Regions from separate parts of the Arthrobacter sp. zg-Y895 genome, predicted to be linked through region 2. Evidence: predicted binding sites of a transcription regulator. Region 2 holds the regulator's gene; each other region holds the start of a gene.
What was found. Region 2 encodes LexA, which represses DNA repair genes until DNA is damaged. Its sites were predicted from a motif close to TCGAACANNTGTTCGA; they were not measured.

Region 1 (5,067 bases), on a different contig from region 2:
ACGACGGCGGACGGCTCACCTTTACCGACGTCGGGTACAGCTACCCGGGCGCGGAGGATCCGGTGCTGTTCAACCTCAGCTTCGAGGCCCTGCCCGGGGAGACCACGGCCATCATCGGTTCCACGGGGGCGGGGAAGACCACGCTGCTCAACCTGGTCCCGCGGCTGCTCGACTCCACCTCCGGCAGCATCGCCGTCGACGGGCAGGAGATTGCCGGGGTTACCCTCTCCTCGCTGCGCCGCGGTATCGGGCTGGTGCCCCAGCGGGCCTACCTCTTCAGCGGCACCATCGCCTCGAACCTGCGCTTCGGCCGGCCGGACGCCACCGACGCCGAACTCTGGGAAGCCTTGGAGACCGCCCAGGCGGCGGACTTCGTCCGGACAGCCGAGGGAGGACTGGACCACAAGGTGGAACAGGGCGGAGCCAACTTCTCCGGGGGACAGCGGCAACGCCTCGCGATTGCCCGGGCCTTGGTGGTCCGGCCGTCCATCTACCTCTTCGACGACAGCTTCTCCGCCCTCGACTTCGCCACGGATGCCCGGCTCCGTGCGGCGCTCAAGCCGCAGACCCGGGATGCCACGGTAATTGTCGTGGCACAGCGGGTGAACACCATTACCGACGCCGCGAAGATCCTGGTGCTGGAAGAGGGCCGGATCGTGGGTCAGGGAACCCATGCGGAGCTGATGGGGTCCTCGGACACCTACCGGGAAATCGTCGCTTCACAGCTGACCGCGGAGGAAGTGGCATGAGTACGCCGGGGGTACGGGGGCGCCCGGGAGCTGCCGCAACCGTCAAGCCGGAGAACTTCGCCGCCAGTGTCCGTCGGATCCTGGTGCTGATGGCACCGGACCGGGTACGGGTAGCGGCGGTATTGGTTGCCGCCGTCGTCTCCGTGGCGCTCGCCGTCAGCGCGCCACGGATCCTCGGGGAGGCCACCAACGTCATCTTCGACGGCTTCATCGGCCAGGGCCTGCCCGCAGGGATGTCCAAGGAGGCACAGGTCCAGGCGCTGCGGGACTCGGGGGAGCGGGAACTGGCGGACATGCTCGCGGCGATGGATGTGGTCCCGGGGCAGGGACTGGACTTCGGCAGGCTGGCGGGGATCCTGCTCGGCGTGCTGGGCATCTATCTGGCGGCCTTCGCGTTCGGCTGGTTCCAGGCACGGGTGACCGCCCGCATTGTGCAGAACGCCATGTACCGGCTGCGCCGCGACGTCGACGGCAAACTGTTCCGCCTGCCCATGTCCCACTTCCAGCAGCAATCGCGGGGAGACGTCCTCAGCCGGGTCACCAACGACATCGACAACCTGGCCCAGACGCTCTCCCAGAGCCTGACCCAGATCATCACCTCGGTCCTGACCATCGTGGGCGTGCTCGCAATGATGGTTTCCATCTCCCCGCTGCTGGCACTGATCGCCGTGATTACCGTGCCCGTCTCGGCGCTGGTCACCGTCCTCATTGCCCGGCGCTCGCAGGCAGAGTTCAAGACCCAGTGGAAGTCCACCGGCGAGGTAAACGGCTATATCGAGGAAATGTTCACCGGCCAGGACGTGGTGAAGGCCTTCGGCCAGCAGGAGCGGGTCATCGAAGGCTTTGCCCCCGCCAACAACCGTTTGTACCGCTCCGCCTTCCGCGCCCAGTTCGTTTCGGGCATCATCATGCCGGCCATGATGTTCATCTCGAACCTGAATTACGTGGCCGTGGCGGTTGTCGGCGGCCTGCAGGTCGCCAACGGGCAGCTGTCCATCGGCGGCGTGCAGGCCTTCGTGCAGTACAGCCGACAGTTCAGCCAGCCGCTGGGACAGCTTGGCGGGCTGATCAACATGCTCCAGTCCGGCGTCGCGTCCGCCGAACGGGTGTTCGCCCTCCTTGACGCGAAGGAACAAGAACCGGACCCTTCCCGGCCCGACCACCTGAAGGCGGTGCGGGGGCGGGTGGCCTTCGAAGACGTCTCCTTCAGCTACAGCCCCGATGCGCCGTTGATCCGGAACCTGTCCTTCACCGCGGAGCCCGGGCAGACCGTGGCCATCGTGGGTCCCACCGGTGCCGGCAAGACCACGCTGGTCAACCTGCTGATGCGTTTCTACGAGGTGGACGCGGGCCGCATCACCATTGACGGCATCGACATTGCCCGGCTCCGCCGCGAGGAACTGCGCGGACACATCGGCATGGTGCTCCAGGACGCCTGGCTGTTCGAGGGCACGGTGCGGGAGAACCTGGCCTACGGCGCACCCGGTGCAACCGAGGAGCAGATTGTCGAGGCGGCGCAGGCCACCCACGTGGACCACTTCGTCCGGTCCCTGCCGGAGGGCTATGACACCGTGCTCGGGTACGACGGCGGGGCGTTGAGCCAGGGCCAGCGGCAACTGCTGACGATCGCCCGGGCCTGGCTTTCGAACCCGTCCATCCTGGTGCTGGACGAAGCGACCAGTTCCGTGGACACCCGCACGGAAATCGCCATCCGGCTGGCGATGAACGCCCTGCGGCAGGACCGCACCAGCTTCGTGATTGCCCACCGCCTGTCCACCATCCGGGACGCGGACATCATCCTGGTGGTGCGGGACGGGCAGATCGTGGAGCAGGGAACCCATGATGCACTGCTGGAGGCCGAGGGGTTCTACACCGAGCTCTACCGTTCACAGTTCGCCGGACCGGCACAGGATGGCGCGGCGGGTGGCGCGGCGGAGGCCGACGTGCCGGCGCCTGCCGATCCGGCCGGGCACTAGCATTGCACCATGACGCCTGACACAACCCCCGCAACCGCACCGACCCCCGCCGGCAACGACGCCGGTGTGCTGGCAGGGGTCCGGATTGACGCTTCCAGCTCGGTCCCGCCCTACGAACAGCTGCGCCTGCAGATCCTGGACGCCGTAAACGAGGGGCGCCTCGCCATTGGGACCCGGCTTCCACCGGTGCGTGCACTGGCCGGATACCTCGGACTGGCCGTGAACACGGTGGCGAAGGCCTACCGGGAGCTGGAGCAGGCGCAGGTCGTCACCACGCGGTCCCGCGCCGGCACTGTTGTCGCGGCGGGCGGCGACACCGGCCGGGGACGGGTGGCCGAAGCTGCCGCCGCGTATGCCGCAGCGGTGCGGGCCAACGGCGTCTCGGATGACGACGCCGTGTCCCTCCTGCGTGCGGCCCTGGGCTAAACGGTCACTCAGCTTCCGGGCTGCTCCCCAGCACAGCATCCCACTCGGTGGTGCTGCTGGTGCCGGCGGGACCTCAGGAACTACCAGCAGCCCCAAGCCGTGGGACCCCCGCACCGGCTCCGCTTCGCCAGCGGCGAAACCCGGGGGGTCGAATACTTTTTCGAATCGGCGTTTGAACTACAGTGGAAAACGTGCCTAAATCGACTCTTCCGACGGCTGACACCACGTTCGTGCCGCATAAAGCCAATGACCTTTCCCGCCTGGTAGTGAAAGGTGCGCGCGAGCACAACCTCCGCAACGTTGACCTGGACCTGCCGCGGGACGCCATGATCGTGTTCACCGGCCTGTCCGGCTCGGGTAAATCCTCCCTGGCGTTCGACACCATCTTCGCGGAGGGGCAGCGGCGTTACGTCGAGTCCCTGTCCGCCTATGCGCGCATGTTCCTCGGCCAGGTGGACAAGCCCGACGTCGACTTCATCGAGGGGCTTTCACCCGCCGTCTCGATTGACCAGAAGTCCACCAGCAAGAACCCGCGGTCCACGGTGGGAACCATCACCGAGATCCACGACTACATGCGCCTGCTCTGGGCCCGTGTGGGGCGGCCCTTCTGCCCGGTCTGCGGCGAGCCCGTCAGCCGGCAGACCCCGCAGCAGATCGTGGACCAGCTCCTCGAACTCGAAGAGGGAACCCGGTTCCAGATCCTTGCCCCGGTGGTCCGCGGCCGGAAGGGCGAATTCGTCGACCTGTTCAAGGAACTCGCCGCCAAGGGCTACTCGCGTGCCCGGGTGGACGGCAAGCAGGTCCAGCTGTCCGATCCGCCGAAGCTTGGCAAGCAGTACAAGCACAACATCGAAGTGGTCGTGGACCGCCTGGTGGCCAAGGACGGCATCCGGCAGCGGCTCACGGACTCCGTGGAAACCGGACTCGGCCTGGCCGACGGCCGCGTGGTGGTGGACTTCGTCGACCTGCCCGAGGACAGCAGCGAACGGACCCGCACCTTCTCCGAGAACCTCGCCTGCCCGAACGAGCACCCGCTGGCCATCGACGAAATCGAACCGCGGTCCTTCTCCTTCAACAACCCGTTCGGGGCCTGCCCGGTCTGCACCGGCATCGGCTCCCGGCTGGAAGTCGATGAGGACCTGATCATTCCGGATCCTTCCAAGTCCCTGGCCGAGGGCGCCATCGCCCCGTGGTCCCTGGGCACCGCCACCACCGAGTACTGGAACCGGCTGCTCGACGGCCTGGCCAAGGACATGGGCTTCTCGATGGACACCCCCTGGAAGAAGCTCCCGGCCAAGGTGCGCGAGGCAGTGCTCCACGGCAAGGACCACAAGGTGGTGGTCCAGTACCGGAACCGCTTCGGCCGCGAACGCAAGTACAGCACCGGCTTTGAAGGCGTGATCCAGTACATCCACCGCAAGCACGGGGAAACCGAATCGGACCACGCCCGTGACCGGTACGAAGAGTACATGCGGGAAATCGCCTGCCCCGAGTGCGGGGGAGCGCGGCTGAACCCGGCGTCCCTGTCCGTGCTGATCAACGGCCGCAACATCGCCGAGATCAGCGCCCTGCCGCTGCGCGAAGCCGCGGACTTCCTGAACACCCTGGTCCTGACCGGACGCGAAGCGCAGATTGCCAACCAGGTGCTGAAGGAGATCCAGGCCCGCCTGACCTTCCTGCTCGACGTCGGCCTGGAGTACCTGAGTCTGAACCGCCCGGCGGCCACGCTGTCCGGCGGCGAGGCCCAGCGCATCCGCCTGGCCACGCAGATCGGCTCCGGCCTCGTCGGCGTGCTGTACGTCCTCGACGAGCCGTCCATCGGCCTGCACCAGAAGGACAACCGGCGCCTGATCGACACCCTGATCCGGCTGCGCAGCCTGGGCAACACCCTGATCGTGGTGGAACACGACGAAGAC
Region 2 (5,067 bases):
CACGACGATGGCGTTCGAAGCTTCTCCCGCTTCATAGGCGGCTTCGATCACGTCCAGTTCCAGGGCAGTACCCGTGGGGTTGTTCGGGGTGCACAGGATCACGATGTTGGGTGCCTGCGCCCGGATCTGCTCCGCAGCCGATTCGGGGGTCAGGGAGAAGTCCCGCTCCCGCGTGCCGGTGACGTACGCGGTGCCGGTGCCGCTGGCGAGCAGCGGGTACATGGAGTACGTCGGAGGGAAACTCATGGCCGTCCGCCCTGGTCCGCCGAACGCCTGCAGGATCTGCTGGAGAACCTCATTGGAACCGTTACCGGCCCAGATATTCTCCGCAGCCAGTCCGTGGCCGAGGTATTTGGCCAGGTTTTCCCGCAGCAGGGTGAATTCGCGGTCGGGATATCGGTTCAGGCCGGCGACCACTGATTCAATCTCGGCCAGAATGGCCCGGCGCACATGCTCCGGAAGTCCGTGGGTATTTTCGTTGACGTTCAGCAGGATGGGCACATCCAGCTGAGGGGCGCCGTACGGGGTCAGGCCCCGCAGATCATCGCGCAGGGGAAGTCTGTTCAGGTTTTCCAGCTGTTCGTTCACTTCTACAGCTTAGGACGCTCTGCGGTGACGTTGTATTTGAGCGACTTCCAGCACGCCTCTGTTACGGGCACGCAGGTAAGGATCATCGGAGCGCGCTGGCCGTTGGATCAGCGCGAGACCGGGATGTAAATCTGGCTGCCGGCGGGGACGGTGGCGTCCGCCAGGTTGTTGAGTTCCACGATGTCGGCGACCACGGTGCGGGGATCCCGGTCCGGGGCGAACTCGGTGGCGAGCGACCACAGTGAATCCCCGGCGGATACACCCACCTGGATGGTGTGTGTCTGCTCCGGGGAGCCCCCCGAGGCCATAGCCGGTGCGGTGAAGAATCCGATGAAGACCAGCAGTGCAGCGGCCACGATCATCAGCGGGGCGCCGACCAGGACGAGCCGGCCGCGGCGGGTCAGGCGCAGCGGGACCGACGCCTGGGTGTCCGCGGTGTTGGCCATGCGGGCGGGGTCAGCGGCCCGGTCGGGGGCAGATTCAGTGAGGCTCTGTGCAGTGAAGCTCTGTGCAGCGAGGGGAAGTACGTGTACTGACATGTCAATACCTTTCCGGTCCGAAGAGCAGCTCCGCCGATTCCCCCGCTTCCCGTAAAAGCACCGGGAAAAACAGTGTGGCTCGAAACTGCATTCGAACATCTGGTGGGTCCGCCGAGGTGTCGGCGGACCGTTTTTCTACTCAGGGTCGAACATATGTTCGAAGCTGTACTCGAACATTTCTAGCACCTATCTACGAACATTGTCGAGACTCGCTCGAATATATGTTTGAAAATATGCCTGCGCTCCCCTAGCGTTGAACCTGTTGGAAGCGGCTGGAACCAACTAACCATCCGGCACTGACAAAACAGCTTGGCGGGATAGACCACCGCAGGGAACCACCGCATCGAATCACCGCATCGAATCACCGCAGGACAAACCAGATACACCGCTAGAACCATCCGGCCCGCATCCACGGGCCGACTGTGAAGGGAAGCCGACGTGGCCCGTGTTACCAATGGCAGCACCCCCTCCCCTGCCGCGCCCGCGCCGGCAGGACGCACCAAGGGCCTTACCGCCCGGCAGACGAAGATCCTGGAGACCATCCAGCGTTCGGTGAATGCGAACGGCTACCCGCCCTCCATGCGGGAGATCGGCGACATTGTGGGGCTGGCCAGCCTTTCCAGCGTTACGCACCAGCTGAGCCAGTTGGAGAAGCTGGGCTATATCCGCCGGGACCCCAAGCGCCCGCGTGCCATGGAGATACTGGTTCCGCTCCTGCTCCGTGATGCTCCTGTGCGCCGAGGCAACGGCAAGGCGGCGAACGGCGGGAACGCCGCGGAGGCTGCTGAAGGTGCAGCAAAGGGCGACCCGGAATCCGGCGGCGGCAGCTCACGCACGCAACGTTCCGGCAGCGTCTCCGACCTCACCACAGCAATCGACACGGCGATGGTTCCGCTGGTCGGACGGATCGCCGCAGGCGGACCCATCCTCGCCGACCAGCAGGTTGAAGAGATGGTTCCCCTTCCGCGCCAGCTCGTAGGGCACGGCGACCTGTTTATGCTTCGCGTGGCGGGCGACTCCATGGTGGATGCGGCCATCTGCGACGGTGACTGGGTGGTTGTCCGCCGCCAGCCCACCGCCGAAAACGGTGACATTGTCGCGGCCCTGCTCGAGGACGAAGCAACCGTGAAGACCTTCCGGCAGCGCAACGGACATACCTGGCTGCTGCCCCAGAACACCCGCTACGAGCCGATCCTCGGTGACGAAGCCACCATTATGGGCAAAGTCGTTTCAGTGATGCGCTCGCTCTAGGCACAAGCAGAACGTCCTGGTCAGACGTCAAAAGGACCATGCAAAAGCAGCGCCGCCGGTACACGGCGGCGCTGCTTTTTGTTTCCGGGATCCCCTTCCCCGGCGGTTTTACTTCTTCGCGCCCGCGGGTTCCGCCGCGAGCCGCTTCAGCGCCTGAAGCACCACGGAACGGTCGGTGGTGGACCAGAAGGGCGGCAGGGCGGCCCGCAGGAAACTGCCGTAGCGCGCGGTTGCCAGGCGTGAGTCAAGCACGGCCACCACTCCCTTATCCCCGGAGGCGCGGATCAGCCGTCCTGCGCCCTGGGCGAGCCGGACGGCTGCGTGGGTCGCCGAGACGCTCATGAAGCCGTTGCCCCCGGCCTTGGCAACCGCCCGGGTGCGGGCGGTCATCAACGGATCGTCGGGACGCGGGAACGGAATCCGGTCAATGATGACCAGCCGGCAGGAGGCTCCGGGGACGTCCACGCCCTGCCAGAGGGACATGGTGCCGAACAGGCAGGTCTCGTCCTCGTCAGCAAACTGCTGGACCAGGGCGGACATGGTGGATTCGCCCTGGCAAAGGATCGGAAAGTCGACCCGCTTCCGCAGCGCTTCCGCAGCTTCCTCCGCGGCACGGCGGGAAGAGAACAAACCCAGGGCACCGCCGCCGGAGGCCTTGATCAGCGACTCCAGCTCATCCAGCTGCTCCGGGGAGGTGCCGCGTCCCGGTTTCGGCAGGTCCTTGGCTACGTACAGGACTCCCTGCCGCGGGTAGTCGAAGGGGCTGCCGACGTCGGTCCCCGTCCATTTCGGTGCACCGGCACCCAGCAGCCCCAGGGCTCCGGCGACCGGACCGAACTCCGCCCCGATGGCGAGGGTGGCCGAGGTAAGCACGACGGTGTGTCCGTCGAACAGGCCTTCGCGCAGCCGTCCGGCCACGGACAGCGGTGCAACGTTGATGGTGGGCGGTGCGTCGTCTTCCGGAGCGGTGTAGCCGGTGCCCGGTGAGAAGGTGCTGGCACGCGATGCCCACAGCACTTCCCCTGAATTCACTGCGTCAAGGATGCGTTCACACAGTTCCAGGACGGCCATCAGGCGGGAACGTGCCATCTGGCGGCCGCCGTCGACGGCGTCGGAGCCTTCGGGCTTGGAATCTGACAGCGCGGTGCGGCAGGCTTCCCGCACTGCGCCCAGGACCAGTTCCTGGTCTTCGGACAGCCCGGCGGCCAGCAGTCCGGAGGGCACCGGGGCAAACACGGAGTCGAAAGCCCGGCCGGCAGCGGCAAGCGGCTCCATGGTGGCGGACGTGTGCTTGCGTGCTGCGGAGACCGCCGCGGAAATCACTGTTCCGGAGAGTTGTCCGGTGACCGCTCCGGTGACGCGGTCCTGCAGCTCGTGTGCCTCGTCGATCACCACCACGTCATAGTCCGGCAGGACGGCCAGTCCCTCGAACGCGCTGATGGCCAGCATCGCGTGGTTGGTGATCACCAGATCGGCAACGGCGGCCTTGGCCCGTGCCTGTTCGCTGAAACAGGCCTCCGCCACCGGGCACTTCTGCGCCCCCAGGCACTCCATCGAGGTGACGGACACCTGACGCCAGGCACGGTCGCTGACGCCGGGAAGCAACTCGTCCCGGTCGCCGGTTTCCGTTTCCTGCGCCCATTCCTGCAGGCGCACGACGTCGCGCCCCAGCGCCGAGGTGGGCCCGCCGGCGGGAGCGGGATGGGAGACAGCCTGCTCGTCGCCAAGCAGGAACAGTGTTCCGGCTTCGTCTTCTTCGGGGAATCCGCCGCCGGTCTTGTGGACACAGACGTAGTTGCTGCGGCCCTTGAGCAAGGCAACGTCGACTTCCCGCGGAAGCTTCGGTTCCAGGGTCTTCAGCAGGCGCGGGAGGTCACGCCCGACGATCTGTGACTGCAGGGCCAACGTGGCAGTGGAAACCAGCGCGGGTTTGCTGCTCTCCAAGGCGTGTGCAATCAGCGGGATCAGGTAGGCGAGCGACTTGCCCGTACCCGTTCCGGCCTGCACCAGCAGGTGGTCGCCGGACTCGATGGCCTCGGCCACCTGCCGTGCCATCTCGTGCTGGCCGGGCCTGTTCTGCCCGCCCATGGCCGCTACCGCCGTGTCAAGCAGATCCAGGACCTGGTCCGGTCCCTGCGGCGCTTTCCTACCCATGGGTCACGAACTGCTCCAGCTCTGCTGCCAGCCCTTCACGAACCTTCACATGGAGCTGGGTGCCGGCTTCGCCGTGTTCCAGGGAGAGGATCTCGGCGTCCTCCTGGTGCAGGCGGGAGACGACGTCGCCGCGCTCGTAGGGCACCAGCAGTTCCAGGTCCACGCCGGGGCGCGGAATGCCCTCGGAAATCGCCTGCAGCAGCTCGGGGATACCCTCGCCCGTACGCGCCGAGACGACCACGTGCCGCGGCTCGCGCTGGCGCAGCCGCTCAAGCACGAACGGATCCGCTGCGTCGGCCTTGTTCAGCACGATAATTTCGGGCACCTTGCGGGCGTCGACTTCGGTGAGGACGGTCCGGACGGCCGCGATCTGGCCCTCCGGGTCCGGGTGCGAAGCGTCAACCACGTGCAGGATCAGGTCTGCGTCGGCTACTTCCTCAAGGGTGGAGCGGAAGGCTTCCACCAGCTGGGTGGGCAGCGATCGGACAAACCCTACGGTGTCCGCGAGCGTGTAACCGATTCCGTCCTCGGTTTG
Region 3 (5,067 bases), on a different contig from region 2:
TCGGGCATGCCCAGGGCCAGTCCGGCGTCGCGCACCGCTCCCCGTGCCCGGTAGCCGTTCTGCATGCTCATCAGCGTGACCCGTTCGGAGCCGAAGCGTTCGAAGATGCGGTGATAGACGTTGTGCCGCTCGGCGCTTTCCACGTCTATGTCGATGTCCGGCAGCGTGGAGCGGTCCCGGGAGAGGAAGCGTTCAAAGATCAGGTCGTGGTCCAGCGGGTTCACGTGGCTGACGCCCAGCAGGAAGTTCACCAGCGAGGAGGCCCCCGACCCCCGGGCAGCGGCGCGTACCCCCATCCCGGTGATCATGGCGGAGACTTCCGCAACCGTGAGGAAGTACGATGCGAAGCCCAGCCGCTCGATGATGCCCAGCTCGTGTTCGAGCCGGTTGCGCAGTTCCACCTCGGCAATCGAGTCCCGGGCGCGCAGCCTACGGGTAATCCCCGCCTCGCAGCGCTGGTGCAGTTCGATCATGGGTTCGGCCTCGATGCCGATCACCGAGGCTTCAGGTACCACGGGCTGCTTCCAGCCCATATCCGCCACGGGGTCTATCCGGCAGCTATCCGCGAGCGCCGCAGTGTCGGCCAGCATCCGTACCGCTCCCGAGGAACCGTAGCCCGCCTCGGAGCTGATCTCGCGGGCAAGCGCAGTCATCTCCCGTACCCCCTTGAGCCAGCCCTGCCCGTTGGGCTGTAAGTCCGGAAGGTGGGAGAGCGACGTCAGCGAGCGCGCGGCGTCGAGCACGTCAGCGGTGGCGGCTCCATCCTCGTCCACGTAGCGCACGGCATTGGTGAGGATGCCGGGCACACGCATCTCGTCGGCCAGCCGGAACATGCGTACGGCGTGGGCAAGGCTGAGGTTCTCCCCCGGGGCGGACAGATGGGTAACCACCTCGACGGCGAGCGCCCGGGCAGGGATCAGCGAGCGCCAGCGGCCGAACAGGGTACGGGCGACGGCGTAGCTTCGGCTGCGCATGGCCTGGCCGACGTCGGACTGCGGGCCGACGAGGACGGTGAGGACAGGTTCATCCTCCCCCTCTGTGCAGACGTACCCGGCCAGTTGTTCCATGGTGACGCCTACCGGTTTGCCGGCGCGTGCCCGGGAGGCTGAGGTGGCGGCGTGCGCGGCGGAGATCAGCCTGCACAGGGCACGGTAGCCTGCTCCCCCGGTATGCCCGTGGGCAAGGATGACTACCCGGCCCGTAACCGCGTTCCCGTCATCGAGCACGGCCAAATCCACGCCCACGATGGGATCGATACCGGCTTCCATGCAGGCCCGCAGGTGCTTGACCGTTCCGTAGAGCCCGTCCCGGTCTGTGCAGGCCAGTGCGTCCGCGCCGTCGGCCGCTGCGGACTGGGCCATTTCCTCCGGCCAGGACACCCCGTAGTGGGCGCTGAACGCGGTGGCGGCGTGCAGGTGGGTAAAGCTCATTGCTTAGGCACTGTCCCTCAGCGCGTCATGAATGCGGATCAGGCGCCAGCGGTCGCTGCGGACATGGTGCGAGAGGTCGAGGGTGCGCAGGTCGGAGCGGTCATTGACCCGGGCCTGGACCCGCCAGATCTCGGTATCCACCAGCCCGGCGCCATGTCCGCGTTCGGCGCGGGTTTCTTCCTCCCACCAGTTACGGCGTTCATACCAGCGCACAGGATCAGCCCCCACCTTGTAGGTGTGCCCGCCCCAGATAAGCCGGAGAGGCTGGCCCGCAGGCGAGCACACCACCTCGATCGCTTCGCTGAAGGTACCCATTCAGCTTCCTCTCCGCCCACGGATGCATGCGCACCGCACACGCACCAACCCACTGGTTATCCATTGGTTTTCAGTTGATTATCAGTTCGCAACTAATTCGAACATATGTTCGAACAGCTCCGCCACCAGTGTACGACCAGCAGGGGACAAACGGCACCACACGGAGATGGACGGGTAGGGAGATCCGCTCAGAAGCAGCAGCGCCCAGGTGTGCCGCTGACGGAGCCGACCCCCGCATGGTGCACACTGTTTCCAGACAGCTGGATTCTGCGCAGGATGCCTTGGTCCAGGCAATACTCATCGGATGGGGCCGGTTATGACAGCAGACAGCAACACACCGCCTAATGGACGGCAGCAACCGGAACCATGGAATCCGTTCGGGCAGGAGCCTGAACTGCAGCATCGGAATCCATATGCGCAGGACGTCCTGCCTGCGGATCAGGGAGCGGTTCCTCCAGAAGCGGCCTCCCGGAAAACACGGTTCAGCGCGGCAGCGATAACGGGAATGGTCCTCGTGTCGATCGTCTGGGCGATCGTCGTCCGCCCCCTCATCGCCTTCGCCGCCTGGGACACCTCCGGCTTCTCCATTTTTGGCTTCTTCGCCTTTTCCGGCCTGCTCACCCTGCTCGGAGGAGTAACGGGATTCATCGCGGCGCTTATCCAGGGAAACAGGAGGCTTGCCGCCCGCCTGTACATCATTCCCTCCCTGATCTGGCAGGGAGCGACCCTGGCTGCACTTTTCGCGCTGGTGTTCTCCCTATCCGGTTATGACGGCACCTAACCGCACCTAACCGCAGGTCCTATCTCCCGCTGTCCATGTCCACCCGGGCCGTGGTGGACAACGGCTGCTGCACAAGAAACAGCGTCAGGACAAAGGCCGCCGCCAGGATCGGCACCCCGAGCAGGAAGATCGGCGGCAGCGCCTCGCCGAACGCGGATTTGATGAAGTCCTGCGCCGGAGCGGGCAGCGCCCTGATGCTGTCCGGGCTGATCGAATTGGCGCCGCCCGACGCCGCATCGCCGGCTCCGGCCGGTGCGGAGGCCAGCTGGTCATTCAGCCGGCGGATGAACAGGGAACCGAACAGGGCAATCCCCAGGGAACCGCCCATCTGCCGGAAGTAGTTGGCGGTGGAAACCCCGGTACCCATGTCCTTGGCCGGGACGCTGTTCTGCACAATCAGCACCACGTTCTGCATCAGCGCCCCGATCCCCAGTCCCAGCACGAACATGCCCAGCGCGGTGAGGGAGTACGGCGTCGTGCTGGAGATGCGCGAGAGCAGCAGCAGGCCGCCGATCATGGTGAGGGACCCGAGAATCGGATAGATCTTGTACTTGCCCGTGCGGGAGATCAGCTGCCCCGTCCCGATCGAGGTGGTGAGCAGCCCTGCGGTCATGGGGAGCATCATCAGCCCGGACATAGTGGGACTGGCTCCGTTGACGATCTGCAGGAAGGTCGGCAGGTAGGCAATGGACCCGAACATGGCCAGCCCCACCGCCAGCCCAACCAGTGTGCAGATCAGGAAGTTGCGGATCCCGAACAGGCGCAGCGGAAGGATCGGTTCGGACGCGCGCAGTTCCACCGGAATGAAGATGGCGACGGCGACGGCGGCCACTGCTCCCAGTGTGAGGATGGTGGGTGAGGTCCAGGCGTAGTTGTTGCCGCCCCAGCTGGTCAGCAGCACCAGGGCGGCGCTGCCGACGGCAAGCAGTGCGGCACCGGCATAGTCCAGCCGGATCCCCTTGCGTTCGGACCGCGGCAGGTGCAGGGCGGTGACGATGACCGCGAGCGCCACCGCACCGATGGGCAGGTTGATGTAGAACACCCACCGCCAGGACCAGTAGTCGGTAAGGTAGCCGCCCAGCAGCGGTCCGCTGACGGAAGCGATACCGAACGCCGCCCCGATCATTCCCATGTACTTGCCGCGCTCGCGGGCGGGCACAATGTCACCGATGATGGCCTGCGCACCGATGATCAGCCCGCCGCCGCCTACGCCCTGGATGGCCCGGTAGGTGATGAGTTCGGCCATGCTGTGCGCCTGCCCGGACAGGGCGGACCCGCCCAGGAAAACCACGATGGCGAAAATGAAGATGTTCTTGCGCCCGAGCAGGTCCCCGAGCTTCCCGTAGATCGGCAGCCCGATTGTGGAGGTCAGCAGGTAGGCGGTGATCACCCAGGACAGGTGGTCCATACCCTGCAGGTCCCCCACGATGGTGGGCAGGGCGGTGGAGACGATGGTCTGGTCCAGGGCCGAGACAAGCACCGCCAGCATCAGCCCGGCGAAAACGACGGCGATCTGGCGCCGCGAATGCCCGCCTCCCGCATCGGCGCTGCCCTGCACGCTGTCCCCGCCCGTTGGCGGGCCGCTCCGGGCCTGCGGCGTGTGCGCCACCAGAGGGACGGCGTTGACCGGCGCTCCCATGGCACCGGCCATCCCGGCTATCGGATGGGTTGCTGCGGTTCCGTGGGGAGTAAACCGGTCGGCCATGCACTCCTCCTTGGAAATTTCCGCCGGATGTGGGAGTCCGGCCGGGACTTCCATTCGACGCCCACCGTCCCGCCAAGTCAACGGTCGGCGGCGGCCACCCATGCCGCCGGTACCGGCAGGCGTCGTGGTGGAGGGCGTTGAAGTTACCTACTCTAAGGAACGGCTCCCTGCCTCGGCGTTGTTCCACGGGTAGGACAGGCGCACACTGGCACTGAAAGCGGACCGGCCATGATGTCGAAGCCGCACGGGATCACCTTCGGGGTACGCCATGAACCGTACAATAAGCGTCATTTTCCGCGCCATACCGCTTCTGATGGGCGCTGTCTGTCTGTCCTATGGCCTCTACATCCTGTCCGGGCGGAACGATGCCGATCACTTTGTCGCCGGACACGTCAACGTCGGGCTGACCGCCATCTGTTATGCACTGTTCACCACGGCGGCCACCATCATTCGGCAGCTCATCAACCGCTATGGGCGCGTATGGGGGATCATCCTGCCGCTCTCCGGCTACGTGGCTGCTGCCGCCGCCGTCATCTGGGGCATCCTTCTGGCCAACCGGGACAACACCGCGGAGAACCTCACGGCGGGCTTCGTTGTGATCGGCATCGGCTTCGTCGCCGCGTGCGTCAGCACCGTCGCGGCCGCGTCCACGAAATTCACTCTCATCCAGTCAGCACAGTTACTCGAGCCACAGGGCGGCCCGCCGGAAGGTGCCCACTCCCGCGCCGTCGGCGCCGGGCTGCTCGCAGTTCCGGTTGGAGCCGCCGTCGTCGGTTTCTCCCTTGCGATCGGCCTGTTGGTGCGCGGGGATACGCCCGGATTCGTTGCCGGCCACG

Region 1: the regulator LexA is predicted to act here: its motif matches at 3,300-3,315, upstream of uvrA (excinuclease ABC subunit UvrA).
Region 3: the regulator LexA is predicted to act here: its motif matches at 1,843-1,858, upstream of LJ760_RS07365 (DUF6504 family protein).

The regions. Positions count from the first base shown of each region.
Region 1 is NZ_JAJFZY010000004.1:384,284-389,350, reverse strand. Features, by position in the region: gene LJ760_RS08545 (ABC transporter ATP-binding protein) at 1-749, shown strand, start outside; gene LJ760_RS08540 (ABC transporter ATP-binding protein) at 746-2,725, shown strand; gene LJ760_RS08535 (GntR family transcriptional regulator) at 2,735-3,151, shown strand; gene uvrA (excinuclease ABC subunit UvrA) at 3,343-5,067, shown strand, end outside.
Region 2 is NZ_JAJFZY010000014.1:48,677-53,743, reverse strand. Features, by position in the region: gene LJ760_RS17040 (histidinol-phosphate transaminase) at 1-588, opposite strand, end outside; gene LJ760_RS17035 (LysM peptidoglycan-binding domain-containing protein) at 696-1,127, opposite strand; gene lexA (transcriptional repressor LexA) at 1,566-2,378, shown strand; gene LJ760_RS17025 (ATP-dependent DNA helicase) at 2,487-4,532, opposite strand; gene hflX (GTPase HflX) at 4,525-5,067, opposite strand, start outside.
Region 3 is NZ_JAJFZY010000004.1:125,464-130,530, reverse strand. Features, by position in the region: gene LJ760_RS07370 (DNA polymerase III subunit alpha) at 1-1,430, opposite strand, end outside; gene LJ760_RS07365 (DUF6504 family protein) at 1,434-1,745, opposite strand; gene LJ760_RS07360 (hypothetical protein) at 2,260-2,526, shown strand; gene LJ760_RS07355 (MDR family MFS transporter) at 2,546-4,231, opposite strand; gene LJ760_RS07350 (DUF2776 family protein) at 4,500-5,067, shown strand, end outside.